DNA from 3 places in the Bradyrhizobium sp. ISRA442 genome. Region 3 is predicted to be linked to each of the others. Evidence: predicted binding sites of a transcription regulator. Region 3 holds the regulator's gene; each other region holds the start of a gene.
The links. Region 3 encodes HrcA, which represses chaperone genes, less so after heat shock. Its sites were predicted from a motif close to GTTAGCACTCNCNNNNNGNGAGTGCTAAC; they were not measured.
Positions count from the first base shown of each region.

Region 1 (10,554 bases), on a different contig from region 3:
GCATGGCCGGCATCGCCGGCACGGTGCTGGTGCTCTATGCGACGCTGCTGGCGCCGCTGATCCCCGATGCTGCGGCACATTTCGTCATCGCCTCGGTGCTGGGCGCGCCGGCCGCGATCCTCGTCAGCCTGATCATGGTGCCGGAGACCAGCGACAAACGCACCGGCGGCGCGCTGGAGGATCCCGAGATGGAGGTCTCCAGCACGATGGACGCCATCGTGAAGGGCACGAGCGCGGGCCTCGAGCTGCTGCTTAACATCGTCGCCATGCTGCTGGTGCTGGTGGCGCTGGTCTATCTCGTCAACGCCACCCTCGGCCTGCTGCCGAACGTTGGCGGCGCCGCGATCTCGCTGCAACGCCTGCTCGGGCTCGTGATGGCGCCGGTGTGCTGGCTGATGGGCTTGCCATGGGATCAGGCCGTCACGGCCGGCAGTCTGATGGGCACAAAGACCGTGCTCAACGAACTGATCGCCTATGTCGATCTGTCGAAACTTGCGCCGGACGCGCTCGACGCACGCTCGCGCCTGATCATGCTCTACGCGATGTGTGGCTTTGCGAATTTCGCCAGCCTCGGCATCATGATCGGCGGCCTCGGTGTGATGGCGCCGGAGCGGCGCGAGGAGATCAATGCGCTCGGGCTGAAGTCGATCGTATCGGGGACGCTGACGACGTGTTTGATGGGGGCGGTGGTGGGGGTCATGACCTGAGGCCGAACCTGCAGCCCGGATGAAGCGCAGCGCAATCCGGGACATCGCTTCCGGTGTTCGCGGCCTTCCCGGATTTCGTTTCGCTCCATCCGGGCTACAGGCTGAGGTAAGAGAACGTCATTGCGAGCGAAGCGAAGCAATCCAGAAATTCATCCGCGGAAATGGTCTGGATTGCTTCGTCGCTGCGCTCCTCGCAATGACGACGAGAGAACGGCTACGCCTTCAACTCCACCGTCTTGAATTCCGCCGGCAGGATCACCTCCAGCAGTTCGACATCATCCGAATAGTCGAGGATCATGTGCTTGATCTTCGGCGGCTGGGTCCAGGCGCTGCCTTGCGTCATCAGCGTCTCGCCCTGGCCGTCCATATAGGTCTTCACCCAGCCCTTGAGCACATAGACCATCTGGAATTCGACGTCGTGATAGTGGAGCTTTGAGACCTCGGCCGGATTGCACGGTGGCAAGAGGCGGATGACATGCGCTTGTGCGAGGCCATGGGTTGCATCGGAGATGCCGAGGTCGCGATACTGGGCGTAGGCGCGCAGGCCGTCGGCCTTGAAGTCTTCTTCGCGGTGATGGCTGACGGCGATGCGCTGCTTCGGCCGCGCAGCCTTCCTGGCGGACGATTTGGCCGGTGTCGTGCGCGCCTTCGCTTTCACCGCCTTGCGCGCCGAGGACCGCGCCGCGGCCTTGCTGCCGCTCCTCTTCTTCACCGCAGGCTGTGCGGCGCTGCGCGATGCCGGCTTCTTGGTCTTGGCCATGAGTTGCCTCCCGTTGTTGTTATGGGCGAGAGGCTAGCACAGATTGGGGAAATCGTAGGGTGGGCAAAGCGAAGCGTGCCCACCAGCGCGAGATGCGATCGTGGAGAGGTTGGTGGGCACGGCGCGCGCAAGCGCGCCTTTGCCCACCCTACGAGTCCGAGCCCGGCGTCAGTTCAGCCTGAACACGCCGTCCACGGCGCGCAGCTCCGCGGGCTTGATCAGCTTGGAGTGCGCCACCGTCACCGAGAACAGCGGACCGTCGAGCTTCTCCTCCCAGAACGCCAGGAAGTCGGTCAGCGCCGGGAATTTCGGGAAGACATCGTAGTTCTGCCAGACGTAAGTCTGCAGCAGCGAGGGATGATCCGGCATCCGATAGAGAATTTGCGCCGTCGTCAGCCCGTAACCAAGCATCTGTTTCCGGAAGTCCTCGGAAACACCCCCAACCGGCAAGCCCATGCCAACCTCCTTTGCAGGAGCGCATATTCAGGGGGCTGGCTCGATCCCGTGTGCCCGACGAGCCACCCGGTGGAGATGCGCTCACATGAGAGAAATGTGACGCAAACTGACAATCCATCTCAAGCCCAAAAGTTTAACAAGCTGTTGAAATTCAATGCGTTAGCAGCAGATGCGCGCCCGTGCTAATACGGGCTCCGCAGGTCGGTTAACGATGGAAAAGGGAAGCTGGCAACGCGCGCTTGGGAGTGCTGATTTTTCTGCTACAAGCCCTTGCTCCCGCAAAATTCCTGTCCTATTTCAACCTCGCTTGTGCTAGCACTCGCTGGTAACGATTGCTAACAAGCTGAAAATCCTCAACTCGTGCAACTGCTTAGGAGGACTGCATGAAATTCCGTCCGCTTCACGACCGCGTCGTGGTCAAGCGCATCGACGCAGAAGAGAAGACCGCTGGCGGCATCATCATTCCCGACACTGCCAAGGAAAAGCCCTCCCAGGGCGAAGTCGTCGCCGTTGGCCCCGGTGGCCGCGACGAGGCTGGCAAGCTGATCCCGATCGACCTGAAGGTCGGCGACCGCGTGCTGTTCGGCAAGTGGTCCGGCACCGAAGTCAAGATCGACGGCCAGGACCTGCTGATCATGAAGGAGAGCGACGTGATGGGCGTCCTCGAGGTCAGCGATTCCAAGAAGAAGGCGGCTTAAGAGCCCCTCTCTCTCCCTCAGTCAAACCCTTAAGGAAAAATCCAGATGGCAGCCAAAGAAGTCAAATTCTCGGTTGAGGCGCGCGACAAGATGCTGCGTGGCGTCGACATCCTCGCCAATGCAGTGAAGGTCACCCTCGGCCCGAAGGGCCGCAACGTCGTTCTCGACAAATCGTTCGGCGCTCCGCGCATCACCAAGGACGGCGTCACCGTCGCCAAGGAGATCGAGCTCGACGACAAGTTCGAGAACATGGGCGCCCAGATGGTGCGCGAAGTCGCCTCCAAGTCCGCTGATGCGGCCGGCGACGGCACCACCACCGCGACCGTGCTCGCGGCCGCGATCGTGAAGGAAGGCGCCAAGTCGGTCGCCGCCGGCATGAACCCGATGGACCTCAAGCGCGGCATCGACCTCGCGGTCGAAGCCGTGGTTGCGGACCTCGAGAAGAACTCGAAGAAGGTCACCTCGAATGACGAGATCGCCCAGGTCGGCACCATCTCGGCCAACGGCGACGCGGAGATCGGCAAGTTCCTCTCCGACGCCATGAAGAAGGTCGGCAACGAGGGTGTCATCACCGTCGAGGAAGCCAAGTCGCTCGAGACCGAGCTCGACGTCGTCGAGGGCATGCAGTTCGATCGCGGCTACATCTCGCCCTACTTCGTCACCAACGCCGACAAGATGCGCGTCGAGATGGATGACGCCTACATCCTCATCAACGAGAAGAAGCTCTCCTCGCTGAACGAGCTGCTCCCGCTGCTCGAGGCCGTGGTGCAGACCGGCAAGCCGCTGGTCATCGTCGCCGAGGACGTCGAGGGCGAAGCGCTCGCTACCCTCGTCGTGAACCGTCTCCGTGGCGGCCTGAAGGTCGCGGCCGTCAAGGCTCCGGGCTTCGGCGATCGCCGCAAGGCCATGCTCCAGGACATCGCGATCCTGACCGGCGGCCAGGCGATCTCGGAAGATCTCGGCATCAAGCTCGAGAACGTCACGCTCAACATGCTCGGTCGCGCCAAGAAGGTGATGATCGACAAGGAGAACACCACGATCGTCAACGGCGCCGGCAAGAAGGCCGACATCGAGGCGCGCGTGGCCCAGATCAAGGCGCAGATCGAGGAGACCACCTCGGACTACGACCGCGAGAAGCTCCAGGAGCGTCTCGCCAAGCTCGCAGGCGGCGTCGCGGTGATCCGCGTCGGCGGCGCGACCGAGGTCGAGGTGAAGGAGCGCAAGGATCGCGTTGATGACGCGATGCATGCGACCCGTGCGGCTGTCGAGGAAGGCATCGTCCCGGGCGGCGGCGTCGCCCTGCTCCGTGCCTCCGAGCAGCTCAAGGGCCTGCGCACCAAGAACGACGACCAGAAGACCGGCGTCGAGATCGTGCGCAAGGCGCTGTCCGCGCCGGCTCGCCAGATCGCGATCAACGCCGGTGAAGACGGCTCGGTGATCATCGGAAAGATCCTGGAGAACAAGGCCTACAACTACGGCTTCGACTCCCAGACCGGCGAATACGGCAACCTGGTCACCAAGGGCATCATCGACCCCACCAAGGTCGTGCGCACCGCGATCCAGAACGCAGCCTCGGTTGCAGCTCTGCTGATCACCACGGAAGCCATGGTCGCCGAGCTGCCCAAGAAGGGCGGCGCCGGCCCCGCGATGCCTCCGGGCGGCGGCATGGGCGGCATGGACTTCTGATCGACGAAGTCGTCCCGGACGCGGTGCAGCGCGCAGCGGTGCACCGCAGAGCCGGGATCTCGCTCCACGAAATGCAGAACCCCGGCAGCGATGCCGGGGTTTTTGTTTTTGCCGGCTCTCCCCCTCGTCATTCCGGGGCGCGCCCCGTTGGGCGCGAGCCCGGAATCCATAACCACGAACGTCAGTTGGCTAACCTGGGATAGAGATCATCCCAGTTCGGATTCTGCTCAGCCAATGTAGAGCGTGCCGTGCTTCCTGCTGGCGAAGATGTAGACGTAGTGGACCATTCCAACCGCCTGGGGTTATGGATTCCGGGCTCGCGCTTCCGCCTTCGCTCTTCGAGCTTCGGCACGAAGCCTATCGCGGTCATCACGCGGCTGTCGGTCGCCCGTCGGCAGTCAACGATGCGCGAGATCCCTGAAGCACAGCCGCAGCCAGTCGATGGTCAAGCGCGTCGCCGGATCGCGCCTGAGATGGTTCTGCACCAGCAGCCAGACGTCGCGACGCCTGGGAAGCAGCGTCGCGCGCAGGCCGCGATCGGCGAGCAGCGCTGCGCTGTTGTGCTCCGGCAGGACACCGATGGCGCGATGCGACCTGATCAACGTCTGGATGACGCGGACATTGTCGGTGACGCAGCGCGCCGCGCTGAGGCGCTTTGCGCGCAAGAACTGCTGCTCCGGGATCGCATCTAACTCGTCCGGATAGGCACAGACGATCGGTGCGGCATCGACGGCCTCCGCCGGCTCGAAGAAATACAGCCGCACCTCGGCAAGCTTGGAGATCGTGAAGTCGCCCTTCTCCGGCTTGCGCAGCCGGATGGCGAGATCGGCCTGCCAGCGCGAGAACTTGACGTTCTCGCTCGACGTCAGGAATTGCAGCGTCAGGCCAGGGTTCTCGCGCAAAAATGGCTCGGCGCGTGGCGCGAGCAACTCCTCCGCGACCGAATTGGTCGAGGCGATGCGCAGCCGTCCGACGGGACCCGGCTGGCTCTCCCCGATGCGGCCGATCTCGGCGACATGCCCGGCAATCGCACCGATGTGTTCGAGCACCTTCTCGCAGTGGCGGGTCGGCCGGCGCACGCCGTCCATGGCCTCGAACAGGGGAACGCCAAGGTCGCGCTGGATGCGGGCGATGCGCCGCCCGACCGTGGTCTCGTCGATGCGCAGCCGCGCGCTCGCACCGGCATAGGTGCCCTCGTCCCGCACGGCCGCGATGATGCGCAAATCGTCCCAGTTCATCCGCACCGATTAGCATGCTGCCCGCTTGCCTGCAAATTTGCAGCCACCTGCTGCAATAGTCCTGCACGAACGCGGGCCGCGGCCGCGCTAGGCTGCGCTGGTCCGACCTCCTGGAAAGGCTCCCATGACCGCTCCAAAGACCCTGCTCGAACTCGCCGGCGCAGATCTTACTCCGCCACGGCTCGGCGAGACCTGTCTCGTCCTGATCGACATCCAGAACGAATATCGCGCGGGCCCGCTCGCGCTGCCTGATGCAGAGGCCGCGATCGTGCGCGCGTCTCGCCTGCTCGCACACGCGCGCCAGAGCGGCGCTGCGATCTTCCACATCGCGCACAAGGGCCGCGCCGGCGGCCTGTTCGACCGCGAGGCCGAGCGCGGCGCGATCGTCGAGAGCCTGGCACCACTTGCGACCGAGCCCGTGATCGAGAAGGGACTGCCCAACGCTTTCGCCGGCACCGACCTGCAGGCGCGGCTCGCCGCGACCGGACGCACGAACATCGTGCTGGCGGGCTTCATGACCCACATGTGCGTGAGTTCGACCGCACGCGCCGCACTCGACCTCGGCCTGCGCACGACGATCGCGGCCGATTCCTGCGCCACTCGCGACCTGCCCGATGGCCGCGGCGGGACGCTGGATGCCCGGACGATCCACGAGGTTGCGCTCGCCGAGCTGTCGGATCGCTTCGCAATTATCGCGCGCGGCGAGGCGCTGAAGTAACGGAGCGCACGATGCTGCAGCTCTATTTCTTTCCGATGGCCTGCTCGCTCGCCAGCCGTATCGCGCTGATGGAGGCCGGCATCGAGGCGCGCTATCACCTCGTCCATATCTGGACCAAGAAGGTCGTGGACGACGGCAGCGATTTCCGCGGCGTTTCGCCGAAAGGCGCCGTGCCGGTGCTGATCCTGGAGAACGGCGAACGGCTCACCGAGAGCGCGGCGGTGCTGCAATATGTCGCCGATTTGAAGCCTGAGCTCGGGCTTGCGCCGCGGCCCGGCGATCCGGATCGCTATCGCCTGCAGGAGTGGCTCAGCTTCACCGGCGCCGAGATCCACAAGGGGTTCCTGTTTCCAACCTTCTGGTACAAGGACGAGGCGTCGCTCGCCAAGCCGCGCGCAAGAATCGGACAGATATTGTCGGTGCCGGCCACGCATCTCACTGAGCGCGAATTCCTGGTCGGCGATCGCTTCACCGTAGCAGATGCGCATCTCACCTGGGCGTTGCTGCTGCTCCGTCCCGCCGGCGTCGATATCGCGCAATGGCCGTCGCTGGTCAGCTATCTCGAACGCATGCAGGCGCGGCCCGCCGTGAGGGAAGCAATTGCCACCGAGATGGCGCTGCGCAAGACGCTAGCGGCCTAGACGCGGATCACTCGACCCGCGCCAGCACCGCAAGCTTGCGGATGCCCTTGTTGCGATAGGCGTCGAGGAATGCGTAGTAGTCCTTGAACGACACGCAGCCGTTGGAGTCGCCGTTCGGCCCGAGCATGAAGGTGTGCGCGAGCAGGCCGTCGCGACCATAGATCGCGTTCTCGCCGCCGATCGGGGTCAGCCGCAGCGCGGGGACGCCGTGGAACAGCGCCTCGCGCGGCTTCAGCGTGTAGATGTGCGGCGGCGTCACGCCGCGCATACGGACGCGCGAGGAGCGTGGATCGTCGAGATTGGAGCCGAGGCCGGAGTGCGCCTCGAGCTTGGTGCCGTCGGGCAGATAAACCGTCTTTGCGGTGATGTCGTAGACCGCGGTGTCGCGCTCATAGGGCGGCGAACCGCCGAGCATGGGATTCTGCTCCTTCGGCGCGATGCTCGCGGTCACGCTGGCATCGGCCGACGCATAGGCCAGCAGCCCGCCGGACGGCTCGCGCTTGCCCCAGAGCTTCTCCACCATCGACTGGCGGGGACCGGTGATCGACAACACGGCAGCCTTGGCGCGATCGGCGAAGGACTTCGGCTTCGCCTCGGGCAGGTGCGCAGTCTCGGCCGGCTCGGCCGAGGCGACCTGCACCGGCGCATCAGCACCACGCTTGGCCTTCGCGGCGTCCGCGATCTTGGCCGGGCCCTGCGCCTTCGGCGCTTCCGCAACCTTCACAGGCGCGGCGGGCTTCGCAGTCTCCTTGGCTTCGGCAGTCTTGGTTGCAGGAGCCTGAAGCGCCGCGCTCGCCGCGTTCGACTCCACGCCCTGGGTAGCGGCGGCGGCAAAGCGCTCGTTGAACATTTCGCGCGAGATCGGCGCGGCGACCTGCACCCGGTCGGGCAGCAGCGCGAAAGCTTCCCTCACCGCCTCACCCGCCTCGCGCAGCGCGACCTTCGGCGCGCGCTTGATCACGGGCTCGTCGTAGCCGGTGCTGCCGACCGTCGGATAGACGCTCGCGGCAAGGATGTTGCTGTAGACGGTCCAGCCGGCTCCCAGCACGAGGCAGCCGATCGCGGCGGCGCCAAGCACGTTTGGGCTGGTCTTTTTCCGGGAAGACTTCCGAAAAGAATTCTTGGACTTCCGTGCCGCGTTACTCTGCGCAGCGATACTCGTACTCATTCGCCTTGCGTCCAGGACGGTGTCACTCAGTCCCCCTTCGAAGTGCCGCTACTGGTCACGTTCAGACCGCAGCATCTCGCAGGAGGTCGGAGCGTCATTAAGGCGACTTTTAGTTAAATGCGGATTAAGTTCAGGCGGATATAGGGCAACTCGTTAATGCTGTCCCATTTAGGGAAAAGCCCGCAGAACTACGGACTTAGGCGGGGCTGTTAACCATAATTCTCACGCCTCTCGGCGTGGTCATCTGGCGTCTCCAGCAGCGGCGTATTGCGCATCCAACTACGCCGTTTTCGTGGTCTGCAATACCGCCAAACATAGCGACGAGGCGTTGCGCGCGGCTGGCGAGTCCGCCGTCCGTTCGCTGCGTCGATATGATGGGCATCATCTACAAACAGCACCTGACGTGCCGTCGATGCTGCTTGTCGGAAGCTCCCGCGACACGCCGGCCTGACCGAAAGTTGATCGCGTGCAATCTGGAAATACGCCGATCGACAAAATAGCTGCCAGCACGGCACTTTTCAGCAGCCTCGGCGTGTAATACGGTACCGTATCAACATTGCCTTGAAATGTGCCGACCACGCCAATGGAGGCTGACATGAAAAGGGGCACGCGCGCCGGATGCTTGGCTCTGGCGTGGTCGTTTCTGTTGATGGGGCAGGCTGCCGCGCAGCCCGCCAGTGCAAGTTGCACATCATCGCCGTCCGCCGCCGGCACGCAGATGTGGCGCTGCGACAACGGCATCACGATCATTGCTGAAAATGGCGCCAGGTTTGAACTTAAGGACGCCAACCGCGACGGACGTATTGACTCCGTCGAGTTGAGCAGCAAGGCCCTGCTGATCGAGGTTCCGAAGAAGCGCGGCGGCAATCCCTTCAAGGTGCTGACGCCGCAGGCGATCGCGGCGGTGCGCGGCACCAAATGGGCGGTCGATGTTGCCGACGCGAAGACGTCCGTCTTCGTCGCCGACGGACGTGTCGGCGTGAGCCGCAGGGCTCGCGGACGCGGCGTCGTCCTCGGACCGGGCGAAGGCGTCGACGTCGAGACGAGCACCGGCACGCTGGAGGTCAAACGCTGGGGCCAGCCTCGCATCGACGCGCTGATGGCAAGGCTCGGACAGTAGACTTGGACAGTCGACTTGGAACAACAGGCTCGGACAAAGCGGATTGCAGAAACGGCCGTATGAGTAGCCAACGCGTTGAGATCCTGGTTGCGCTCGTCCTCACTGCGCTGTGGGGCGGTAGCATCTATGCCGGTCACGCCAACGGCCATTTGCGGTTTCTCGATCGCCTTGAGGCAACGCTGACCGACCTGCGTACGCTGGCGCGCGGCCCGCAGCGCCCTCCCGATCTCGTCACCATCGTTGCGATCGACGATACCGTCGTGAAGCGCGGCGGCCGCTACCCGCTGCCCCGCGCCGATCTTGCGCGCGTCGTCGACGCCATCGCGCAGTTCAAGCCGAAGGTCGTCGCCATCGACCTCCTGCTGGTCGATCGCGGCGGCGGGCTCGGCGATGCCACGCTGGCGCGTTCGCTCGCCGCCAGTCCCACCATCCTCGCCGCCGCGGCGATCTTCCCGACCGCCAGCGATACCGTGGCGACGAGCAGCGAGGGGCCACTCGCCACCCTGCCCCAGGCCGAACGCTTCCTGCTGCCGCTAGCGGCCTTCACCGATCACGCCGAGGTCGGGGTCGTCAACGTCGCGACGGGACAATCGGGATCACCGCTCTCGGTCCCGATGCTGTTCAGGACGCATGACAAGGTCGAGCTGTCGTTTCCGCTGCGGGTGGCGAGCCGTGCGCTCGACAAGCCGCTGACGATCGCACCGGACCATCTCATGCTCGGCGATCGCACGGTTCGGACCGATACCGACTTCGCGCTGCCGATCACCTATTACGGACCGCGCCGAACCATCCGCACGGTGAGCGCGCAGACCATATTCGACGGCACGCTCGATCGCGGGACGATCGAAGATCGGATCGTCGTGATCGGCGCCTCCGTCGCGGGCGGCGGCGACTTCTTCCCGACACCATTCGATTCCCTGATGCCGGGCGTCGAGGTCGTCTCGACCGCCATCACCCACCTCGTTGCCGGCGACGGCATCGTGCGCGACCGCCGGGTCCACATCGCCGATGCACTCGCTGCGATCCTGCTGCCGATGCTGCTGGTGGGCCTACTGGCCTGGCGGCGGAGCGCGATCGGCATCATTGCAGCCGCCGCGGTGATGACGGCCTGGGCCGCGCTGAACCTGTTCGCGTTCACACACGGCATCTGGCTCAACGGCGCGACCACGCTTGCAGCCGCGGTGCCTCCGGTCGCAGTCTTCGCCGGCGTGCAATTGTGGGCGACAGGACGCCGGACGCAATATCTCGCCGCCAAGAGCCGATCGCTGGCGCAATTCCAGGCGCCGGCAGTGCAGGAGTGGCTGGCGCGCGATCCCGATTTCCTGGCAAAGCCGGTCCGGCAGAACGCCGCCGTCGTCTTCA
Region 1 covers NZ_JALGCN010000016.1:20,558-31,111, reverse strand. Annotated here, with positions in the region: gene MTR72_RS27845 (NupC/NupG family nucleoside CNT transporter) at 1-707, shown strand, start outside; gene MTR72_RS27840 (cupin domain-containing protein) at 922-1,467, opposite strand; gene MTR72_RS27835 (usg protein) at 1,636-1,923, opposite strand; gene MTR72_RS27830 (co-chaperone GroES) at 2,307-2,621, shown strand; gene groL (chaperonin GroEL) at 2,667-4,307, shown strand; gene MTR72_RS27820 (LysR family transcriptional regulator) at 4,706-5,545, opposite strand; gene MTR72_RS27815 (cysteine hydrolase family protein) at 5,670-6,263, shown strand; gene MTR72_RS27810 (glutathione binding-like protein) at 6,275-6,904, shown strand; gene MTR72_RS27805 (DUF2778 domain-containing protein) at 6,912-8,072, opposite strand; gene MTR72_RS27800 (hypothetical protein) at 8,454-8,822, opposite strand; gene MTR72_RS27795 (FecR domain-containing protein) at 8,722-9,192, shown strand; gene MTR72_RS27790 (CHASE2 domain-containing protein) at 9,252-10,554, shown strand, end outside.
Region 1: a site for HrcA is predicted at 2,235-2,263, ahead of MTR72_RS27830 (co-chaperone GroES). Genes of this name have one in related genera too.

Region 2 (10,554 bases), on a different contig from region 3:
TCTGACCTCGGCCTCGGTCGGCGACGGATTGCGCTTCAAAAGCGCCGCCGCGCTGATCAGGATTCCTGACACGCAATAGCCGCATTGCATCGCCTGTTCGGCGATGAAGGCGCGTTGCAGCGGATGCGGATGCTCCGCTGTGCCGAGGCCCTCAATCGTGGTGACGTCCTTGTCGGCGACCGACCACATCGGCATGTCGCAGGACGCGATCGCGCGATCGCCGACCATGACATAGCAGGCGCCGCATTCATTGGCCCCGCAGCCGAAATGCGGGCCGGTCACGCCGAGCCGGCCGCGCAGCACGTCGAGCAGCATCTGGTCCGGATCGGTCTCGACCGCAATGGCGGCGCCGTTGAGCTGGAAACGAATGGTCGGCATGGTCGAACAGCGGCCTCAGGACTTGTCGAACTTCTTGACGACATCGGCCCATTTAGCGATGTCGCCGCGCAGGAATTTGTCGAACTCCTCCGGCGTCATCGACATGGGCACGGCGCCCTGTTCCGTCCAGAGCTTGACGATGTCCGGCCGCTTCAGCATTGCGTTCACGGCGGCGTTGAGCTTGTCGATGATCGGCTTCGGCGTGCCGGCCGGCGCCATCAGGCCGAGCCAGATCGTGGCCTCATAGCCAGGCACGCCGGCCTCGATCGCGGTCGGCACGTTCGGCAGCACCGCGGAGCGTTGCTTGCCGGTGGTCGCAAGCGCGCGCACCTGGTTCTCACCGACGTTCGGCGCCATCGCCGGCACCGCATCGATCATCATCTGTACCTGTCCGCCGATCACCCCGCTGCGTGCCTCGCCGCTGTTGCGATAGGGGACGTGCACGACGTCGATGCCGGCCATGGCTTTGAACAGCTCGCCGGCCATGTGGTACGGCGTGCCCTGACCGGAGGAGGCGTAGTTCAATTTGCCCGGCTGCGACTTGGCGAGCGCGATGAACTCCTGCAGCGTCTTCGCTGCGACCTGTGGGTTCACCACGATGACGAGATCGGAATAGTTCACCGGGGCGATCGGCGCGAGGTCGCGCATCAGGTCGTATTTGCGCTGGGCCGCCGTCAACAGTGATTCGTTGGCGGTTTGTGTGTTCGACATCATCAGCAAGGTGTAGCCGTCCGCCGGCGACTTGACCGCCTCGACCGTACCGATGACGCCGCCCGCGCCGGTGCGGTTCTCGATGACGAAGGGCTGGCCGAAGCTCTCCTGGAGGACGTTGCCGATTAGCCGGGCCGCGACATCCGCCGGCCCGCCGGCGCCGAAGGGAACGACGATCCGGACCGCATGGGCAGGATAGTCTTGCGCGAAACAGGAGGGCGCGGAGAATGCACTGAACAGGCCGGCAGCCAGCGCCAGCACAATCCTTGCGGGCGTCATGCCCACCTCCCTCTGTCGTTGTTGTTGGCCGGCACTGTAGCGGCAGGGCGCGCGGACTGTCGACGCCTCAGAAAGTCGATCACGCTGGGAATATCGGCCGGCTTCCGGGGTGACCGCGCCGCATTTCGCAGTCGCGGCAGGAACCGGCAACGCACGCGGCTTGAGCAAATTGCATAGGCATTGCCGGATAAATGCCCTCGGCTGGCCGGTATTTTGATGTTACGGATTTCCCCATGAACCAGCACGCCAAGATCGAGATCCGCCACTCCACCTGTCCGCATGATTGCCCCTCGGCCTGCGCGCTCGATGTCGAGGTGGTCGAGGGCCGCAGCATCGGTCGCGTTCGCGGCTCCAAGCGGCAGACCTACACGGCCGGCGTCGTCTGCGCCAAGGTCGCCCGCTATGCCGAGCGCATCCATCACCCCGAGCGGGTGATGTACCCGATGCGCCGCACCGGGCCGAAAGGATCCGGCCAGTTCGCGCGGATCTCCTGGGACGAGGCGCTCGACGAGATCGGCCATCGCTTCAACGAGGCCGAGCGCGAGTTCGGCGCGGAATCGATCTGGCCCTATTACTACGCCGGCACGATGGGGCTGGTGATGCGCGACGGTCTCAACCGCCTCACGCATGTGAAGAAATATTCGCGCTTCTATTCGACGATCTGCGCGAACGTCGCGCGCGTCGGTTATGCAATCGGCACCGGCAAGATTGCCGGCGTCGATCCACGCGAGATGGCGCTGTCCGACCTCGTCGTGATCTGGGGTACCAACCCCGTCAACACCCAGGTCAACGTGATGACGCACGCCGCGCGTGCGCGCAAGGAGCGCGGCGCGAAGATCGCGGCCGTCGACATCTACGACAACGAGACCATGAAGCAGGCCGACATCAGGATCATCCTGCGGCCCGGCACCGATGGCGCGTTCGCCTGCGGCGTCATGCACGTGCTGTTCCGCGACGGCTATGCCGACCGCGCCTATATGGACAAGTACACCGATTGCCCGGCCGAGCTCGAGGCGCATCTGAGAACGCGCACGCCGGAATGGGCGTCCGCGATCTCTGGCGTGCCGGTGTCTGAGATCGAAGCGTTCGCGAAGGCGGTCGGCGAGACCAAGCGAACCTTCCTGCGCCTCGGCTACGGCTTCACCCGCTCGCGCAACGGGGCCACGCAGATGCATGCGGCACTCTGCATTCCCGCGGTGACCGGCGCCTGGCAATACGAAGGCGGCGGCGCCTTCTTCAACAATTACGCGCTGTGGCATTTCGACGAATCCATCATCGAGGGCCATGACGCGATCGATCGCACCACGCGCGTGCTCGACCAGTCCCAGATCGGCCGTATCCTGACCGGCGACACTGAGGCCTTGCACGGCAAGGGCCCGATCAAGGCGATGCTGATCCAGAACACCAACCCGATGACGGTGGCGCCGGAGCAGGCGCGGGTAGCACAGGGTTTTGCGCGCGAAGACCTGTTCGTCGCCGTGCATGAGCAGTTCATGACCGAGACGGCGCAGATGGCCGACATCGTGCTGCCGGCGACCATGTTCATGGAGCATGACGACCTCTATTACGGCGGCGGCCACCAGCACATCTCGGTGGGCGCGAAGCTGATCGATCCGCCCGGCGAATGCCGCTCCAACCATGAGGTCTTGCAGGCGCTGGCGCCGCGCGTCGGCGCGATGCATCCAGGCTTCGAGATGACGTCGCGCGAGTTGATCGATGCGACGCTGAAGCTGAGCGGCCACGGCGACATCGCCGGGCTCGAGGCCGACATCTGGCGCGACCTGCAGCCGGATTTCCGGACCTCGCATTTTCTCGACGGCTTCGCCCATCCCGACAAGAAATTCCACTTCAGGGCGGATTGGGCGCATCCGCCGTTCGGCCAGACGATGGGCGATATCGACAACATGCCTGATCTGCCGGACCATTGGGCGGTGATCGAGCAGGCCGACCAGGCCCATCCGTTCCGGCTTGCCACCAGCCCATCGCGCAGCTTCCTCAACACCACCTTCAACGAGACGCCGTCCTCGCAGGCGCGCGAGGGCAGGGCGAGCGTGATGATCCATCCGCTGGATGCAGCCTCCCTCGACATTGCTGACGGCGATGCGGTGACGCTCGGCAACATCAGAGGCGAGACCACGCTGATCGCAACGCTGTTCGACGGCGTGCGGCGCGGCGTGCTGATCGCGGAATCCGTTCACCCGAACAAGAACCATATCGGCGGCCGCGGCATCAACATGCTGACCGGAGCCGAAGCCGTCGCGCCGATCGGCGGCGCCGCATTCCACGACAACAAGGTCTGGATCAGGAAAGCGGTCGCGGGCTGACCGCGCGCCTCCGTTGCCAGCAATTTGCGTCGAGGCGCTAAAGCGGCGCCTCGCTGCAGATTGCTCTTGCACCTGCCGCCCGCGCTGCCGCAAATGCTGCAAACGGACAGCAAGGAAGCGACGTCATGACCGACAACACAGCCGTCATCACCGAAAAGCGCGGGCAGGCATTCTGGATCACCATCAACCGGCCCGAGAAGCGCAACGCGCTGAACGGCGAGGTCATCGCCGGCATCAGCAAGGGCTATCGCGACGCCCATGACGACAAGGACGTCCGCGTCATCGTGCTGACCGGCGCCGGCGACAAGGCGTTCTGCGCCGGCGCCGACTTGCAGAATTCCGGTGCGGCGTTCGCGATGGATCATTCCCGGCCGAATGTCGACTATGCCGATCTGCTCCGCCTGTCACAGAACGCGACGAAGCCCGCGATCGCGCGGGTCGGTGGCGTCTGCATGGCCGGCGGCATGGGCCTTTTGTGCATGACCGACATGGCGGTTGCGGCCGACCATGTCATCTTCGGCCTGCCGGAGGTGAAGGTCGGCGTGTTTCCGATGCAGGTGCTGAGCTTGCTGCAGTCCATCGCGCCGCCGCGTCTCGTCAACGAATGGGCGCTCACCGGCGAGCCGTTCGATGCGAAAGCTGCGCAAGCCGCGGGCCTCTTGAACTATATCGTACCGGCGGCCGAGCTCGACGCCAAGGTCGACTGGCTGATCGGCCGCACCGTCGACAAATCCCCGACCGCGATCCGCCGTGGCAAATACGCCATGCGCGCCATTGCCTCGATGTCGTTCGACGAGAGCATCGCCTACACCGAAAGCCAGATCGCGCTGCTCGCGATGACCGAGGACGCCAAGGAGGGGCTGAAGGCGTTCGGCGAAAAGCGCAAGCCGGTATGGACGGGGCGGTAGACCCGATGTTGGAACAAACTCAGAGAGGCATCCGGCAAAACGATGCCTATCTCGTTCGCGCCACGAGCTGATCGTCAAAGGAAGCTGTTCCCGCGCGCTGCAATCGGCGCTTTTTGGTAGCCGCAATGAGCTGCTTGCGCGTGCGCTTGGCATAAGTTGGCAATTGGTATTTTGAACGATGGCGGCCGGCGGTGCGCAATTCAGCATCCGTGAGATCGCTGTCGGCGCCTTCGGTGAAGCCGCCATGGCGAAATGATGTGAATGAAAGTTCGTGACGAAGCCCGGCTGCGGCGATGATCTTTTTTACGACGGAGCGGAGGTATCGCAGATCTTTGCGTTGGGTGATCCATGGGACGGGAATGCTCGATCTGCGATGAGGGTGGTCGCGCCGGAAGACCAATCCGGAGCCGTGCCCCGCTTTGATAGCGTCGAGTTCCGCCATCAACTCGGGGAAAAGCGGCGTGCCAGTTTCGTCAAAGAGGGGCCACCATGCTTCTTCGCCGTTCTTTGGATGGACAATCCTGACGCTATCTGGTCGTCCCTCCGGGCGGTAGTGCGCAAGTTCGAAAATGCCGAAGACATGCTCTTCGCGCTGCAGCCATTCCCAACTCAACAAAGCGGCTGTAGCGATGGAGTAAAACCCGAGTTTCTTGGCACTGCGCCTGAACGCGACAAGCTCGTCCCAGTTTGCAGTGGGCGTCTCCCGCTTCGGTTGACCAGGGGCTCGAGACCTTAGCCCCATCCGGGAGAACGGGTTTATTTCGGGGACCTTCGCCTCATGAGCGCGCTGGCCAACAAACCAAGCGCGCCTGCAAGCCGTCATGGCAGCATTTGCGAAGCGCCGGCGTTCGTATTTGACGGTGTTGCCGTCCGCTTCCTTGCGTTCTACGACCAGCAACTTCGCATAGACGGCATCGACAAATCCTCTAGAGAAGGCAGAAATCTGTTTCGAGCCCGCCCGACTGCCGTCCTTTAGCTCGTGATTAGCAAAAAGCGCTAAGCCCTGGGCGTAAAGTCGCTGCGTTTTGTGATCGAGTTCTTTCCACTTCTGGTGCGTCTTGAATACCCATACGAGCCAATCGAAAGTGCCAGGTGCAGGCGGAGTAGAAGACAGGTCGGTTAGCCCCCCAGAACGCCAGCTGTCAAAAGCGGGTAACAAGACTTTCTTGACCCGGTCTACAGCTGCATCGAAATCCTCGCCAAGTGCCTCAGGTTCGATGGTACAGCCTTGTCTGCGTGCCCAGGTGGGCGGCTCGAAAAAATAGGCCCAACCGCCATGCTTCAATGCCTTCCGCCGACAGTAACGAGGAAGTCCAGGCGTAGTGTTGGACAAATTCATACGAGCGAGGTCAGGTCTTGTCGGTCTAGCTTATTGGGGTTTGTAGCGCTGCACGCTGCCGCGAAGTCATCAATAGCTGCCTTCGACCAAACTGGCTCTCGGGAGCGACCAGTTCCGTGATAATGCGTCGGCGGAGGAGCTTCCCCGCGGACTATCGCGCGCGCAAGTTCGACTGTATTGCGGTAATCTAAATACGCTGCGACCATATCCGCCCGCATGACGGCTGGCCATGCGCCGACCGGCGGGTAACGAGCAGGAAGTGCAATGCGAGATCCCATTAGTCTCCATCCGCACAGATAGTTCGCCACAGATTTAAGCTTTCGCGCTTCTTCGCCGTCCTCTCTCGCTGGCGCGCGCATAAGGATGCCAAATCGTCTGTCTCGGTGTCCGCCATGCGGGCTCCGGCTAGCTCTAGTTGACCCACTGCTCGAATCCGAACGCGAAAACTAATTGAGAAACAAGTCGAGGCGATAGCTCGTGCGGCAATCGGGTGGCCTGGAGGGAAATTGGGCTGGAGTGCGCGCGCAACTAATTTAGGTCGGGACTGGCGCAGGAGGGTGGAACACAGAGCTGCTTGGGAAAAAGGTGATCGAAATCGATCACAAAACAGTTCAAGAGGTGGGCATCCGGTCTGGATGACTTTCGGCAGGGTGGTGTTTGCCCGCTGCTCGAGAGGCATCTGATTCCCTTTACCCATGCGTCCTCGTTCCAACAATCTGTCGTTCAAGTCGCTCGGGAAGCAGGGTTAGGAACTCCAATTGTCGGAATGGCAGACATGTCTGGATCCGACGGCAGACAGCGTCTGTCGCGGTACACAGATGTATGCGAGGGGAATTCAATTCTGTCTCTGTCGTTTGTGCGCGAGCGGCTTGCGCCGCACCGGGCTCTTGTGAACCGAGCCGCGCAGCGTCTCGGTAGGGTAGGCGCGGGATACCTCGTCGAGGATATCCCTACGCCTCCCCCCAAACCGTGCGGGCACTTTTCAATGCACACGGCTTTCCATACGCGCATGCGCTCGACCGGAGACGGTTGCGCGGCATGACGGACACAGGACGATCGTCTTGCGCCGCCAACCGGACTGTTTCCAAACCGTCAGCGAACCGCTTCGCAGGTCTCCAACGCGGCGGAGGTGATGCATCTCAAATGGTCCGGTCCTATCACCGCACCCTTCGCACCTGCGAGCGTTGAGGCGATCGATCAGATCATTGGGGCTTTTGACCCACCACGCCCCTGCCGTGACGTTGTCCACCACAGGACTCGTCCAGTAGGTCTGGGTCAGATGCTTCAGTCTCCACAGCTTGATACTGCGAAGTTTACCACGGACCACGGAGCTGACTTCGTAGTCCGTACCCTTCCACAGACGTGCCATGGTTCTCGCTCTCGTCGTCCGATGTCGCATCGCCAGCGTCTTCACAAGGCTGCGGAACACAACAAGCTCCAACAGTCCCAAGGCGCTCTTGAAGTCATCGGCAAACGAATGGTAGTTCGCAAAACCACGGAACTCTGAGTTATAGGCGAGGACGGTTGCGACATCGCTGGTGACCAAGAACTGCTCGCGCGGACGGCCAGTCTTTCTGGCGAGATCGCCATAGTCGTGTCGCTTGCAGAACGCGGTAACCTCCTTGCGCGGCACTCGCAAACTGACATTGCCGGTGGTCGGCCGGCGTACCACGCGCCATGTCCGGCCATCCGGCCCCGTGCGGTTGGATTTGCGTCCAGCCCCATAGGATGTGTATGTCGAGATGCGATAGCTGAGGAAGGTCACTCCCTTTGAAGCGGCGTGAACTCCACTTTTCTCGGCCGATACGGCGAGCTTCAAGGCCTGCGTCAGGAACTGTTCGACGCGAGCCATGATCTCACACGCTTCCCGCTTGCTCCCGATTACGCCGATGAGGAAGTCGTCGGCGTAGCGGCAGTACGGGTTTGTGCCTGTTCGCCAAGCGGCTCGAGGAAGGCGTCTTCCGCTGGCCGAAGATCGAGGATGGCGTGATGCGTTTGTCGGCGGCGGAATTGTCGGCGCTGCTCGAAGGGCTCGATTGGCGGCGTGTCCACGCGGCACGGGAGACGGTCGTCCCGACGCAAGCCGGATAATTGTGGGCCGCGCTGCGACGAAGTGAATCAGGGGCATCGAGCGCGCCGTCAGGCGAGCGCGAATATGCTCTGATTTGCCTGTGAGCGATAACCTTCCTGATGATCCCGAGACGCTGAAGGCGATGCTGCTTGCCGAGCGGCACGAGAGCGAGCGGCTGCGCCAGATCATCAAGAAGCTGCAGCGTCATCGCTTTGGCCGGAAGGCGGAGTCGCTTCCTGAGGAACAGATGTTGCTGGGCCCCGAGGACGTCGAGCAGGTCGCAGCTTCTGCCGAGGCCGGTCAGGACGAGACAGCCCCGGAAGGCCGGACCGAAGGCGTAGCGGATGGCCTCGGCGAGCTTGTTTCACCCTGTTATCTTTTTGTTTGCGGCAGGGGCACCCGTCAACTTGAGCGCACACGCTCGACACGTCTGTGTTTAAAGTTGCACAAACATCGTGGGCCGAACCTCTTGCGCCCCAATGTCACTGGTATATGTGAGAGCGGTTGGCACTCGCTCGTTGCGACTGCCAACCTAAAGAATATTCACAAAAGTCAGGGAGGACTGCATGAAATTCCCTCCGCTTCACGACCGCGTCGTGGTCAAGCGCATCGAAGCTGAAGAGAAGACCGGTGGCGGCATCATCATTCCCGATACGGCCAAGGAAAAGCCCTCCCAGGGCGAAGTCATCGCCATTGGCCCTGGCGGCCGGGATGAGAGCGGCAAGCTGATCCCGATCGACGTCCAGGTCGGCGACCGCGTGCTGTTCGGCAAGTGGTCGGGCACCGAGGTCAAGATCGACGGCCAGGAGCTGTTGATCATGAAGGAGAGCGACATCATGGGCGTTCTTACCGACGTGTCGTCCAAGAAGAAGGCCGCCTAATCCACCGTCACCCCCTGAGGAGCGCCCGACCGGTGCTGCCTCGCAGGTGAGCGGCGAATTTCAATTCAGGGAGGACAAATATGTCAGCTAAAGAACTCAAATTCGGGGTCGATGCCCGCGACCGGATGCTGCGCGGCGTCGACATTCTCGCCAATGCGGTCAGGGTGACGCTCGGCCCCAAGGGCCGCAACGTCGTGCTCGACAAATCGTTTGGCGCACCCCGCATCACCAAGGACGGCGTCGGCGTCGCCAAAGAGATCGAGCTCGAGGACAAATTCGAGAACATGGGCGCGCAGATGGTGCGGGAGGTGGCCTCCAAGTCCGCTGATGCGGCCGGCGACGGCACCACCACCGCGACCGTCCTTGCGGCCGCAATCGTCCGCGAGGGCGCCAAGTCGGTTGCCGCCGGCATGAACCCAATGGACCTCAAGCGCGGTATCGACCTCGCCGTCGAAGCTGTGGTGGCCGACATCGAGAAGAACTCCAAGAAGGTCACCTCCAATGAGGAGATCGCCCAGGTCGGCACGATTTCGGCCAATGGCGATGCCGAGATCGGCAAGTTCCTTGCGGACGCCATGAAGAAGGTCGGCAACGAAGGCGTAATTACCGTCGAAGAAGCGAAATCGCTCCAGACCGAACTCGATGTCGTCGAGGGCATGCAGTTCGACCGCGGCTACATCTCGCCCTACTTCGTCACCAATGCCGACAAGATGCGCGCTGAGATGGAAGACGCCTACATCCTCATAAACGAGAAGAAGCTCTCGTCGCTGAACGAGCTGCTCCCGCTGCTCGAGGCCGTGGTGCAGAGCGGCAAGCCGCTCGTCATCGTCGCGGAAGACGTCGAAGGTGAAGCGCTCGCAACGCTGGTGGTGAACCGCCTGCGTGGCGGGTTGAAAGTCGCTGCCGTCAAGGCTCCGGGCTTCGGCGATCGCCGCAAGGCCATGCTGCAGGACATCGCGATCCTGACCGGCGGCCAGGCGATCTCGGAAGACCTCGGCATCAAGCTCGAGAACGTCACGCTCAACATGCTCGGTCGGGCCAAGAAGGTGATGATCGACAAGGAGAACACCACGATCATCAACGGCGCTGGCAAAAAGGCCGACATCGAGGCGCGCGTGGCCCAGATCAAGGCGCAGATCGAGGAGACCACCTCGGACTACGACCGTGAGAAGCTCCAGGAGCGTCTCGCCAAGCTCGCGGGCGGCGTCGCGGTGATCCGCGTCGGCGGGGCGACCGAGGTCGAGGTGAAGGAGCGCAAGGATCGCGTCGATGACGCGATGCATGCAACCCGCGCGGCGGTCGAGGAAGGCATCCTGCCAGGCGGCGGCGTCGCCCTACTCCGTGCCTCCGAGCATCTCAAGGGCATCCGCACCAAAAACGACGACCAGAAGACCGGCGTCGAGATCGTGCGCAAGGCGCTGTCCTGGCCGGCCCGCCAGATCGCGATCAATGCCGGCGAGGACGGCTCGGTCGTGGTCGGTAAGGTCCTGGAAAAAGAACAGTACGGCTATGGCTTCGACGCGCAGACCGGCGAATACGGCAACCTGGTCACCAAGGGCATCATCGACCCGGCCAAGGTCGTGCGTGTGGCTATCCAGAATGCGGCTTCGATTGCGGCGTTGCTGATCACCACCGAGGCCATGGTCGCCGAGCTGCCGAAGAA
Region 2 covers NZ_JALGCN010000033.1:521-11,074, reverse strand. Annotated here, with positions in the region: gene MTR72_RS37415 ((2Fe-2S)-binding protein) at 1-378, opposite strand, end outside; gene MTR72_RS37410 (Bug family tripartite tricarboxylate transporter substrate binding protein) at 394-1,368, opposite strand; gene MTR72_RS37405 (molybdopterin oxidoreductase family protein) at 1,602-3,692, shown strand; gene MTR72_RS37400 (enoyl-CoA hydratase/isomerase family protein) at 3,818-4,600, shown strand; gene MTR72_RS37395 (hypothetical protein) at 4,647-5,885, opposite strand; gene MTR72_RS37390 (group II intron reverse transcriptase/maturase) at 6,922-7,791, opposite strand; gene tnpB (IS66 family insertion sequence element accessory protein TnpB) at 7,863-8,030, shown strand; partial or broken gene MTR72_RS37380 (transposase domain-containing protein) at 8,153-8,353, shown strand; gene MTR72_RS37375 (co-chaperone GroES) at 8,577-8,891, shown strand; gene groL (chaperonin GroEL) at 8,972-10,554, shown strand, end outside.
Region 2: a site for HrcA is predicted at 8,514-8,542, ahead of MTR72_RS37375 (co-chaperone GroES). Genes of this name have one in related genera too.

Region 3 (10,554 bases):
CGTCGCGGCGCTCGCGCGCACGCAAGGCACCACGCGCTTCTCGTCCGACGTGCTCACCAACCCCTCCGGCTTTGCCGGCATCGACGGCCTATTCCGCTTCCGCGCGGATGGCACGAATGAACGCGGGCTTGCGGTGATGAAGGTGACAACAGGCGGCGGCGTCGCGGTGGCGGGCTCGCCGAAGAGCTTTGGGGCTTAGCTCTCGCCGCGCATGTCGCTGCGCTCCCTCGCCCCGCTTGCGGGGAGAGGGTTGGGGTGAGGGGGAATCTCCACGAGGGCGGTGAGAGTTGGACTCGCGGAGAGTCCCCTCACCCGGAATCCGCGCTTCGCGCGAATTCCGGCCTCTCCCCGCAAGCGGGGCGAGGCGAACAGCCTACGCCGCCAGATCTGCGACCACTGCATCCAGCACGGGAAATCCGCTGCTCGTGACGCGCAGCCGCCCCGTTGCATCGACCGTGATCGCGCCTTCCTCGCGGAGCAGCGCGATGCGGCGGGGATCGAGCGGCCGGCCGGAGAGCGCGGTGTAGCGATCGGGGTCGATGCCTTCGGCGAGACGCAATCCCATCAGCAAAAATTCGTCGGCGCGCTCCTCGCTGTTGAGGAGGTCGTCGGTGACGACGCCGTGACCGGTGCCTTCAACCCGCATCAGCCAGGCTTCGGGACGCTTCTCGGTGGCCGTCGCGTGCCTGATGCCGTCGATGTCAATGCGGCCGTGGGCGCCGGGACCGATGCCGGCATATTCCTCGCCGCGCCAGTAGACGAGATTGTGCCGGCACTCCGCGCCACGCCGCGCATGGTTGGAGATCTCGTAGGCGGGCAGGCCGAGCTTGTCACAGGTCTCCTGCGTCACGTCATAGAGCGCGCGCGCGACCGCTTCGTCCGGCGTCTTCAATTTGCCGGCCTGGTGCAGGCCGAAGAAGGGCGTGCCTTCCTCGATCGTCAATTGATAGAGCGACAGATGCTCGGCCGCTTCATCGATGGCGTGGCGAAGCTCATCAGCCCACATCGCCGGCGTCTGGTCGGGGCGGGCGTAGATCAGGTCGAAGGAGTAGCGGTCGAACGAGCGGCGCGCGATAGCGACCGCATCGAGGGCCTCGCGTGCGCTGTGCAGGCGGCCCAGCGCTTTCAGCGAGGCATCGTCGAGCGCCTGCACGCCGAGCGAGACGCGGTTGACGCCGGCGGTACGATAGCCGGCGAAGCGTGTGGCTTCGACGCTGGTGGGGTTGGCTTCCAGGGTGACTTCAACGTCGCCCGCGACGTGCCAGTGCTTGCCGATCGCATCGAGCACAGCGCCGACCGTTGCCGGCTGCATGAGCGACGGCGTGCCGCCGCCGAGGAAGATCGAGGTGACCTCGCGGCCGGGCGCGCGCTCGGCGGTGGTCGCAATCTCGCGCGCGAAGGCCGCGGCGAAGCGCGCCTCGTCGATCGCGACGTGGCGAACGTGGCTGTTGAAATCGCAATAGGGGCACTTCGACAGACAGAACGGCCAGTGCACGTAGACGCCGAAGGCTTCCTTAGCGCGTCTCAAGGCAGATCTCCGCCAGTTTCACGAAAGCGCGGGCACGGTGCGACAGGCCAAGGCCGAGCGGCGGCACGCCGTGCTTTTCGATGCTGGTCATCTCGCCGAAGGTGCGGCTGTAGCCGTTGGGCAGGAACATTGGATCATAGCCAAAGCCGGCTGTGCCGCGCGGTGGCCACACCAGTGTGCCGTCGACGCGCGCTTCGACCTCCTCGAGATGACCGTCCGGCCAGGCGACGCAGAGCGCGGAGACGAAGTGTGCCGTGCGCTTGTCGGCCGTGGTCGCGCCGCGCTCCTGCAACAGGCGTTCGATCTGCGCCATCGCCGCGGTGAAGTCTTTGGTCGGACCGGCCCAGCGTGCGCTGTAAATGCCCGGCGCGCCATCGAGCGCGTCGACCACGATACCGGAATCGTCGGCGAAAGCCGGCAGCTTGGCCGCCCGCGCTGCGGCTATTGCCTTGATCGCGGCATTGCTGCGGAAATCGTGGCCGGTCTCGTCGGGCTCCGTGAGGCCGAGCTCACCGGCCGAGACCGCCTCGACACCGTGAGGCGCCAGGAGCTCGCGCATCTCGGCGAGCTTGCCGGGATTATGGGTCGCGATGACGAGCTTTCCGGTGATTCGGCGGTGCATGGCCTATTGACTACGCCACTGCCAGTTTCTGCAAGTCCACGAGGCGCGAGACGCCCTTGCGTGCCAGCGCCATCAGCGCCAGGAACTCGGTTTCCGTGAACGGCTCGCGTTCCGCGGTGCCCTGTACCTCGATGATGCGGCCATCGCCCGTCATGACGAAATTGGCGTCGGTCTCGGCCTCCGAATCCTCGGCATAGTCGAGGTCGAGAACCGGCGTGCCGTTGTAGATGCCGCAGGAAATCGCGGCGACGTTGTCGCGCAGCACATTCGCCTTGATCATGTTGCGCGCCTTCATCCAGTTGACGCAATCGGCGAGCGCGACCCAGGCGCCGGTAATCGACGCCGTACGCGTGCCGCCGTCGGCCTGGAGCACGTCGCAATCGACCGTGATCTGGCGCTCGCCGAGCGCTTCGAGGTCGATGATGGTGCGAAGCGAGCGGCCGATCAGGCGCTGGATCTCGACGGTGCGGCCGCTCTGCTTGCCGGCGGAGGCTTCGCGGCGGGTGCGCTCCAGCGTCGCTCGCGGCAGCATGCCGTATTCGGCGGTAACCCAGCCGCGGCCCTGGCCCTTCAGCCACGGTGGCAGGCGGTCCTCCAGCGTGGCGGTGACCAGCACATGGGTGTCGCCGAATCTCACGAGGCAGGAGCCTTCCGCATATTTGACCACGCCGCGCTCCAACGTCACGGGGCGCAACTCGTCGGGCGCACGGCGGCTTGGCCGCATGGGAAATCCTCCAAAACTCGCGGGAAAAGGCTGTTCGCGGTGCTTGTAGGAGCGGGAAGGGTGGGCGGCAAGGTTTTTTCGCCCCGATATCCGCCGCTCAACGCCGCGCTTGTCAGAACCATCAAGGATAGACAAATTACAAGTATCTGAGAGGAGTTAACGTCTGTGGCCCACCACGATCCGATCCATCTGATCGCGCCGCGCGCAGGCCTTGCCCAGCTCAACGAGCGTTCCCGCGACATCTTTCGTCAAATTGTCGAAAGCTACCTCGCGACCGGCGAGCCGGTTGGCTCGCGCAATATTTCGCGGCTGATCGCGGTTCCGCTGTCGCCGGCCTCCGTCCGCAATGTGATGGCCGATCTCGAACAGCTCGGCCTGATCTACGCCCCGCACACCTCCGCCGGCCGGCTGCCGACGGAACTCGGCCTGCGCTTCTTCGTCGACGCCCTGATGCAGGTCGGCGAGCTCAACGAGGCCGAACGGCAGTCGATCCAGAGCCAGCTTGCCTCCGTCGGCCAGGCCCAATCGGTCGAGGCGGCGCTGGACCAGGCGCTGACGCGGCTGTCGGGGCTCACCCGGGCCGCCGCGGTCGTGCTGACGCCGAAATCCAATGCGCGGCTGAAACACATCGAATTCGTCCGCCTGGAACCGGAGCGGGCGCTGGTGGTCCTGGTCGGCGAGGACGGCCAGGTCGAAAACCGCGTGCTGTCGCTGCCGCCCGGGGTTCCATCCTCGGCGCTCACCGAGGCCAGCAATTTCCTCAATGCGCGGATCCGGGGCCGGACGCTGGTGGAGGCGCGACTCGAGCTCGAGACCGCGTTGGGGCAGGCCCGCGCCGAGCTCGATCAACTGACGCAGAAGGTGATTTCGGCCGGTATCGCGAGCTGGTCCGGCGGCGAGAGCGAGGATCGCCAGCTCATCGTGCGCGGTCACGCCAATCTGCTTGAAGATCTGCATGCGCTGGAGGACCTTGAGCGCGTGCGCCTGTTGTTCGACGACCTCGAGACCAAGCGCGGTGTGATCGACCTTTTGGGCCGTGCCGAGACCGCCGAGGGCGTGCGGATCTTCATCGGAAGCGAGAACAAGCTGTTCTCGTTGTCCGGCTCGTCCACCATCATCTCACCCTATCGGGATGCCGCCGGCCACATCGTCGGCGTCTTGGGCGTGATCGGGCCGACGCGGCTGAATTATGCCCGCGTGATCCCGACCGTGGACTACGCCGCCCGCATCGTCAGCCGCCTGCTGGGTGGCTGACCCCGTTTTCGGCCGATCACGGGCGCTTGATTTTCGTGCTCCGAGGCACGATATCCCAGCCAACAAATCCCTAGAGATGAGTTCGAGACAGCAGCCGATGACCGATCAAGACCGGCAACCCGAAGACACGGCCACGCCGACCGGCGAGCCCGTGGTGTCGAAGCCCTATGTGATGCCCGACGATCCCGAGCCAGGCTCGGTCGAGACGTTGCAGAAGGAGGCGGCCGAGGTGCGCGACCGGATGCTGCGGACGCTGGCGGAGATGGAGAACCTGCGCAAGCGCACCACCAAGGAGGTCGCGGATGCCCGTCTCTATGGCATCACCGGCTTCGCCCGAGACGTGCTCGAGATTGCCGACAACCTCCAGCGCGCGCTCGATGCAGTTCCGGCCGAGGACCGCGCCAATGCCGATCCCGGCCTGAAATCGCTGATCGAGGGTGTCGAGCTCACCGAACGCTCGCTGCTCAATGCGCTCGAAAAACACGGCGTGAAGAAGTTCGATCCGCAGGGCCAGAAGTTCGACCCGAATTTCCAGCAAGCGATGTTCGAAGTGCCCGATCCGTCAGTGCCATCAGGCACGGTGGTGCAGGTCGTGCAGGCCGGCTACACGATTGGCGAACGCGTGCTGCGGCCGGCGCTGGTCGGTGTCGCCAAGGGCGGAGCCAAAGCCGCGCCCGCGGCTAACAACAACGAGCCAAATAGCGCGGTGTAAGCCGCGCTTCCCGTACGCGTACAGGCGCAGACCTTCATCCTGACGAGACGGCGCTTCGCGCCTCCTCACCATGAGGGTTGAGAGTGTTGCGCGATCTACGCGCTCACCGCGATATCGCTCGACTGAATCCGCTTCACGCCGGCCTTGGCCATGTCGGCCCAGGCTTTGGCGAGCGAGCCCTGCGTATCGATGCCGCGGCAGGCGTCCTCCACGACATAGACCTCGAAGCCCGCCTTGCGCGCGTCGAGGGCAGTCCAGGCGACGCAGAAATCGGTCGCCAGGCCTGCAACGAAGACGCGCTTGATCTTGCGCCCTTTGAGATAGCCGGCGAGTCCGGTCGAGGTCTTGCCGTCGGCCTCGAGGAAGGCCGAGTAGCTGTCGACCTCCTTGTGAAAGCCCTTGCGGATGATCAGCTCGGCGTGCGGGATCGAGAGGTCCTTCGAGAGCGCGGCGCCGTCGGTGCCCTGCACGCAATGATCCGGCCACAGCACCTGCTTGCCATAGGGCAGGTCGATGGTCTCGAACGGCTTCTTGCCGGAATGGACCGAGGCGAACGAGACGTGGCCGGGCGTGTGCCAGTCCTGCGTCATCACCACGTTGGCAAACGCCTTCGCGATCCTGTTGATGACCGGCACCACCTGCTCGCCTTCCTTCACGGCAAGGCTGCCGCCGGGCAGGAAGCAGTTCTGCACGTCGATGACGAGCAGCGCGGACGCCTCATCCGGCTTGATCGATGTCGCCGCCAAAGCCGGATGTGACGCGAGCGCCACAAGCGCCGTCGTCCCCAGCGCCGCCAAGATTTGCCGCCGATCCAGCATCGTTCGCCTCCCTCCAGGATGAACTCAACGAGGGAGAAGCGTAGTTCCGCCAATGCGCGAACAGAAGCCCGAAAATGCAGCCGGTTCTGTCCAGCGCTTGAGCTTGCCGGCCCTGAAATCCTAGCCCTTCGGCTGGATGCCGTCACGCACGGCGCGGAAGCGGGTGAAGGCGCTCGACCACTGATCGCGCGGGGCGCTGGCGATGATGCGCAGCGAGGTGCTGCCGCCGAAGCGGATCCACTGCACTACCGTTACGGGGGTCTTGTCCTTGCCGCTGACGCCGTCGATCCGGGTCTCAAAGCCCTGCTGGCCGTTGATCCGGATCGGCTCGGACATGGTGACGCGCGATTCGCGCACGCCGGGGATCTGGAGCGCTGCTTCCTGGGCGAAGCGGGCGCGATCGTCGGCCTGCTGCGGCGTCGCGCCGATCAAGCCGAGGATCATGAACGGCTTCGGCTCGAGGCCGGAGCTCTCATCGCCATCGGCGAGGATGATGCTGACCCCGGGCGCCAGCGTGCGGATATTCTTGAAGTCGGCGAGATCGGTGATCTTGAACGGCATCAGCGCGATCTGCTCGTCGATCGACACCTCCCTGCGGGTGACGGCGCTCGCAAACATCTGCCGCACTGCCTCGTCCGTGTAGATCTTGGTGGCGTTTTCCGGGATCTGCACGGCGACATAGCCGGAGAAGCCGGCGCCCGGCACGATCATTGAATAGCGCTTCACCGGGGTATCGCCGGCCTTACCGCTCTCGGTGGTGAAATAGGCAAGGCCCGCGGGCGTCTCGATCTTGTCCTGCTTGACGCCGCCGGTACCCGCAGGATTGGCGTTGAAGGCGCTCACGACCTCGCCATAGGCCGCTGGCGGCAGCTCGGTGATCAGCACCTTGACGCTGCCGTCCTCGTTCTCGAAGCCCGGAAAGGTCTTGGCCTTGTTGAGGCCGATCAACGGCACCATGCCGAGGCGCAGTCCGGGCGGAAACACGGCATCGGCGGCAATGGCCGGAAGCGCCGAGGCGACGAGAAAAGCGAGCGCGGCGAGGGGACGAATGAGCTTCATGGGCACTCTACTTGGTTCACATTGAGGCCGTTCGATGGTGGGCGACCGGGCCCCTTTGTCGCGTCAGGCCGCCTCGATGGCGAGCAGGTCCCGCGGCCCGCCTTTTAGCGGGTTTGGCCTTCCGGCAACAGGGCCGGACGACAGCCTGCCCCGAGGGCAGGACCTGTTAATAATTCCTCACCTGCAAGGCCGGTGGCACCCGGATATGATCTTCCAAAACCCAATGTTTTCACGGCCGAAACTTGCGTTCGGTCCTTGCGGGCCCCTCCCCCCCTCCTATATGAGCCTCAACCATCGCAATATCGCGGATGTTTGATCTTAGGGGGTTTTGGATCGGGTGCCTTCTGGGCCCAACCAACCTGCCGCAATAAAGAAGGATATCAGGACCATGGGAAAGGTCATTGGCATCGACCTCGGCACGACGAACTCGTGCGTCGCCGTAATGGACGGCAAGAACGCCAAAGTTATCGAGAATTCGGAAGGCATGCGCACGACGCCTTCGATCGTCGCGGTCACGGATGACGGCGAGCGACTCGTCGGCCAGCCTGCGAAGCGCCAGGCCGTCACCAATCCAGAGCGCACCTTCTTCGCAGTGAAGCGCCTTATCGGCCGCCGCTACGACGACCCGATGGTCGAGAAGGACAAGAAGCTCGTTCCGTACAAGATCGTCAAAGCTTCCAACGGCGACGCCTGGGTCGAGGCTGACGGTCAGACCTATTCGCCTTCGCAGGTCTCGGCGTTCATCTTGCAGAAGATGAAGGAGACCGCGGAAGCCCATCTCGGCCAGAAGGTCGACCGGGCCGTCATCACCGTTCCCGCCTACTTCAACGACGCCCAGCGCCAGGCGACCAAGGACGCCGGCAAGATCGCGGGCCTTGAAGTGCTGCGCATCATCAACGAGCCGACCGCGGCTGCGCTCGCCTACGGTCTGGACAAGACCAAGGCCGGCACGATCGCCGTGTACGACCTCGGCGGCGGCACGTTCGATATCTCCATTCTCGAAATCGGCGACGGCGTGTTCGAGGTGAAGTCGACCAACGGCGACACCTTCCTCGGCGGCGAAGATTTTGACATGCGCCTCGTGGGCTATCTGGCCGACGAGTTCCAGAAGGAGCAGGGCATCAACCTGCGCAACGACAAGCTCGCGCTGCAGCGCCTGAAGGAGGCCGCTGAAAAGGCCAAGATCGAGCTGTCGTCGACGACGCAGACCGAGATCAACCTGCCCTTCATCACAGCGGACCAGACCGGCCCGAAGCATCTGACGATGAAGCTCACCCGCGCCAAGTTCGAGGCGCTGGTGGACGACCTCATCCAGAAGACGGTCGAGCCCTGCCGCAAGGCGCTGAAGGATGCCGGCGTCACCGCCGGTGAGATCGGCGAAGTGGTTCTGGTCGGCGGCATGTCGCGCATGCCGAAGGTTCAGGAAGTCGTGAAGCAGTTGTTCGGCAAGGAGCCGCACAAGGGCGTGAACCCGGACGAAGTCGTGGCGATCGGTGCCGCGATCCAGGCCGGCGTGCTCCAGGGCGACGTCAAGGACGTGCTGCTGCTCGACGTGACCCCGCTGTCGTTGGGCATCGAGACGCTCGGCGGCGTGTTCACCCGAATCATCGACCGCAACACCACGATCCCGACCAAGAAGAGCCAGGTGTTCTCGACCGCCGAGGACAACCAGAACGCGGTCACCATCCGCGTCTTCCAGGGCGAGCGTGAAATGGCGGCCGACAACAAGATGCTCGGTCAGTTCGACCTGATGGGCATTCCGCCGGCCCCGCGCGGCATGCCGCAGATCGAGGTGACGTTCGACATCGATGCCAACGGCATCGTCAACGTCTCGGCCAAGGACAAGGCAACCGGCAAGGAGCAGCAGATCCGCATCCAGGCCTCCGGCGGCCTGTCGGAAGCCGACATCGACAAGATGGTCAAGGACGCCGAAGCCAACGCTGCGGCCGACAAGCAGCGCCGCGAGGCCGTCGACGCCAAGAACCATGCCGATGCGCTGGTGCACTCCACCGAGAAGGCGCTGGCCGAGCACGGTTCGAAGGTCGGCGAGAGCGAGCGCAGGGCGATCGAGGATGCCGTCAGCGATCTCAAGGAAGCGCTGAAGGGCAACGATGCCGAGGCGATCAAGGCCAAGACCAACACGCTGGCCCAGGCCTCGATGAAGCTTGGCGAGGCCATGTACAAGCAGCAGGCCGAGGCCGACGCGGCCAAGGACGCTGCGAAGGACGACGTGGTCGACGCGGAATTCACCGAAGTCGACGACGACAAGAACAACAAGAAGTCCGCCTGAAGCCCTTAGAGGGTCATCATGCGGACGGCTTGGACCCCACACGCTCTACCAGCCTCCCCCCTCAGGGGGGAGGCTTTCGTGTCGGGACGGGCGGGGCGCCTCCCCGTTACGATCAATCAATTCCCAGCCGTTATCCTGAACACCGCCGTGCTGCCCTCTGCCGCAAGGCGGAAGGCTGCCTATATTGTCGCGTGGCGACGCTGTTTCGCTCCGACTTGAATCGCGATTGGATAGACCGAGTCCGACATGTCCACCAAGCGCTGCTACTACGAAACCCTCGAAGTCGAACGCGACGCTGACGAGTCCAAGCTGAAATCGTCGTTCCGCAAGCTGGCGATGAAATTCCATCCCGACCGCAATCCCGGGGATGAGACGAGCGAAGTCCGGTTCAAGGAGATCAACGAGGCCTACGAGGTCCTCAAGGACAAGGACAAGCGCGCCGCCTATGACCGTTACGGTCATGCCGCCTTCGAGCAGGGCGGCTTCGGCGGTGGTGGTGCCGGCTTCGGCGCGGGCTTTGCGTCCTCTTTCTCCGACATTTTCGAGGATTTGTTCGGCATGGCCGGACAGCGCGGCCGCGGTGGCCGCGAACGTGGCGCCGACCTCCGCTACAACATGGAGATCACGCTCGAGGAAGCTTTCGGCGGCAAGACGGCGCAGATCGAGATCCCGGTCTCCGTCACCTGCGAGGCCTGCTCGGGCACCGGCGCGAAGGCCGGCACCAAGCCCAAGACCTGCTCGACCTGCGGTGGCGCCGGACGCGTGCGCCAGTCGCAGGGCTTCTTCACGCTCGAGCGCACCTGTCCCGGTTGTCAGGGCCGTGGTCAGATGATCGAGGATGCCTGCCCGTCCTGCGCGGGCCAGGGCCGGGTCACGCGCGAGCGGACGTTGTCGGTCAACATTCCCCAGGGCGTCGAGGACGGCACCCGGATCAGGCTCGCCGGTGAAGGCGAGGCCGGCGTTCGCGGCGGCCCGCCCGGCGACCTCTACATCTTCCTGTCGCTGGCCCAGCACCAGTTCTTCCAGCGCGACGGCGCCGACCTGCATTGCCGCGTGCCGATCTCGATGGTGACCGCCGCTCTTGGCGGCGAATTCGAGGTCCCGACCATCGACAAGGGGAAGACCAAGGTGAAGGTCCCGGCCGGGACCCAGTCCGGCCGCCGATTCCGCATTGCATCAAAAGGCATGCCGGTGCTGCGCTCGCGCCAGATGGGCGACATGTACGTCCAGGTCGTGGTCGAAACCCCGCAGAACCTCACCAAGAAGCAGCAGGAATTGCTGGCCGAGTTCGAGAAGCTCTCTTCCGGTGCGACCCATCCGGAATCGGTGGGTTTCTTCGCCAAGGTCAAGGACTTCTTCGGCAATCGAGCGAATTGACTCGGCTTGACCGTACCGCCCGCGGCCTATACGTCTTTATGACCATTTTCTGACACGCCGCGGCGACGCGGTCCCGTCCGGTCCTGACATGCCATTGCAATCGTCCGCGCGTGCGTTGAAGAAGCCCCGTCTCGACGACGAGGTTCGTTTTCTCCGATCGTGGATCGAAA
Region 3 covers NZ_JALGCN010000005.1:253,417-263,970, forward strand. Annotated here, with positions in the region: gene MTR72_RS13460 (penicillin-binding protein activator) at 1-199, shown strand, start outside; gene hemW (radical SAM family heme chaperone HemW) at 374-1,528, opposite strand; gene rdgB (RdgB/HAM1 family non-canonical purine NTP pyrophosphatase) at 1,515-2,150, opposite strand; gene rph (ribonuclease PH) at 2,161-2,874, opposite strand; gene hrcA (heat-inducible transcriptional repressor HrcA) at 3,040-4,128, shown strand; gene grpE (nucleotide exchange factor GrpE) at 4,181-4,840, shown strand; gene pncA (bifunctional nicotinamidase/pyrazinamidase) at 4,936-5,658, opposite strand; gene MTR72_RS13495 (hypothetical protein) at 5,779-6,717, opposite strand; gene dnaK (molecular chaperone DnaK) at 7,106-9,007, shown strand; gene dnaJ (molecular chaperone DnaJ) at 9,254-10,384, shown strand; gene MTR72_RS13510 (class I SAM-dependent methyltransferase) at 10,473-10,554, shown strand, end outside.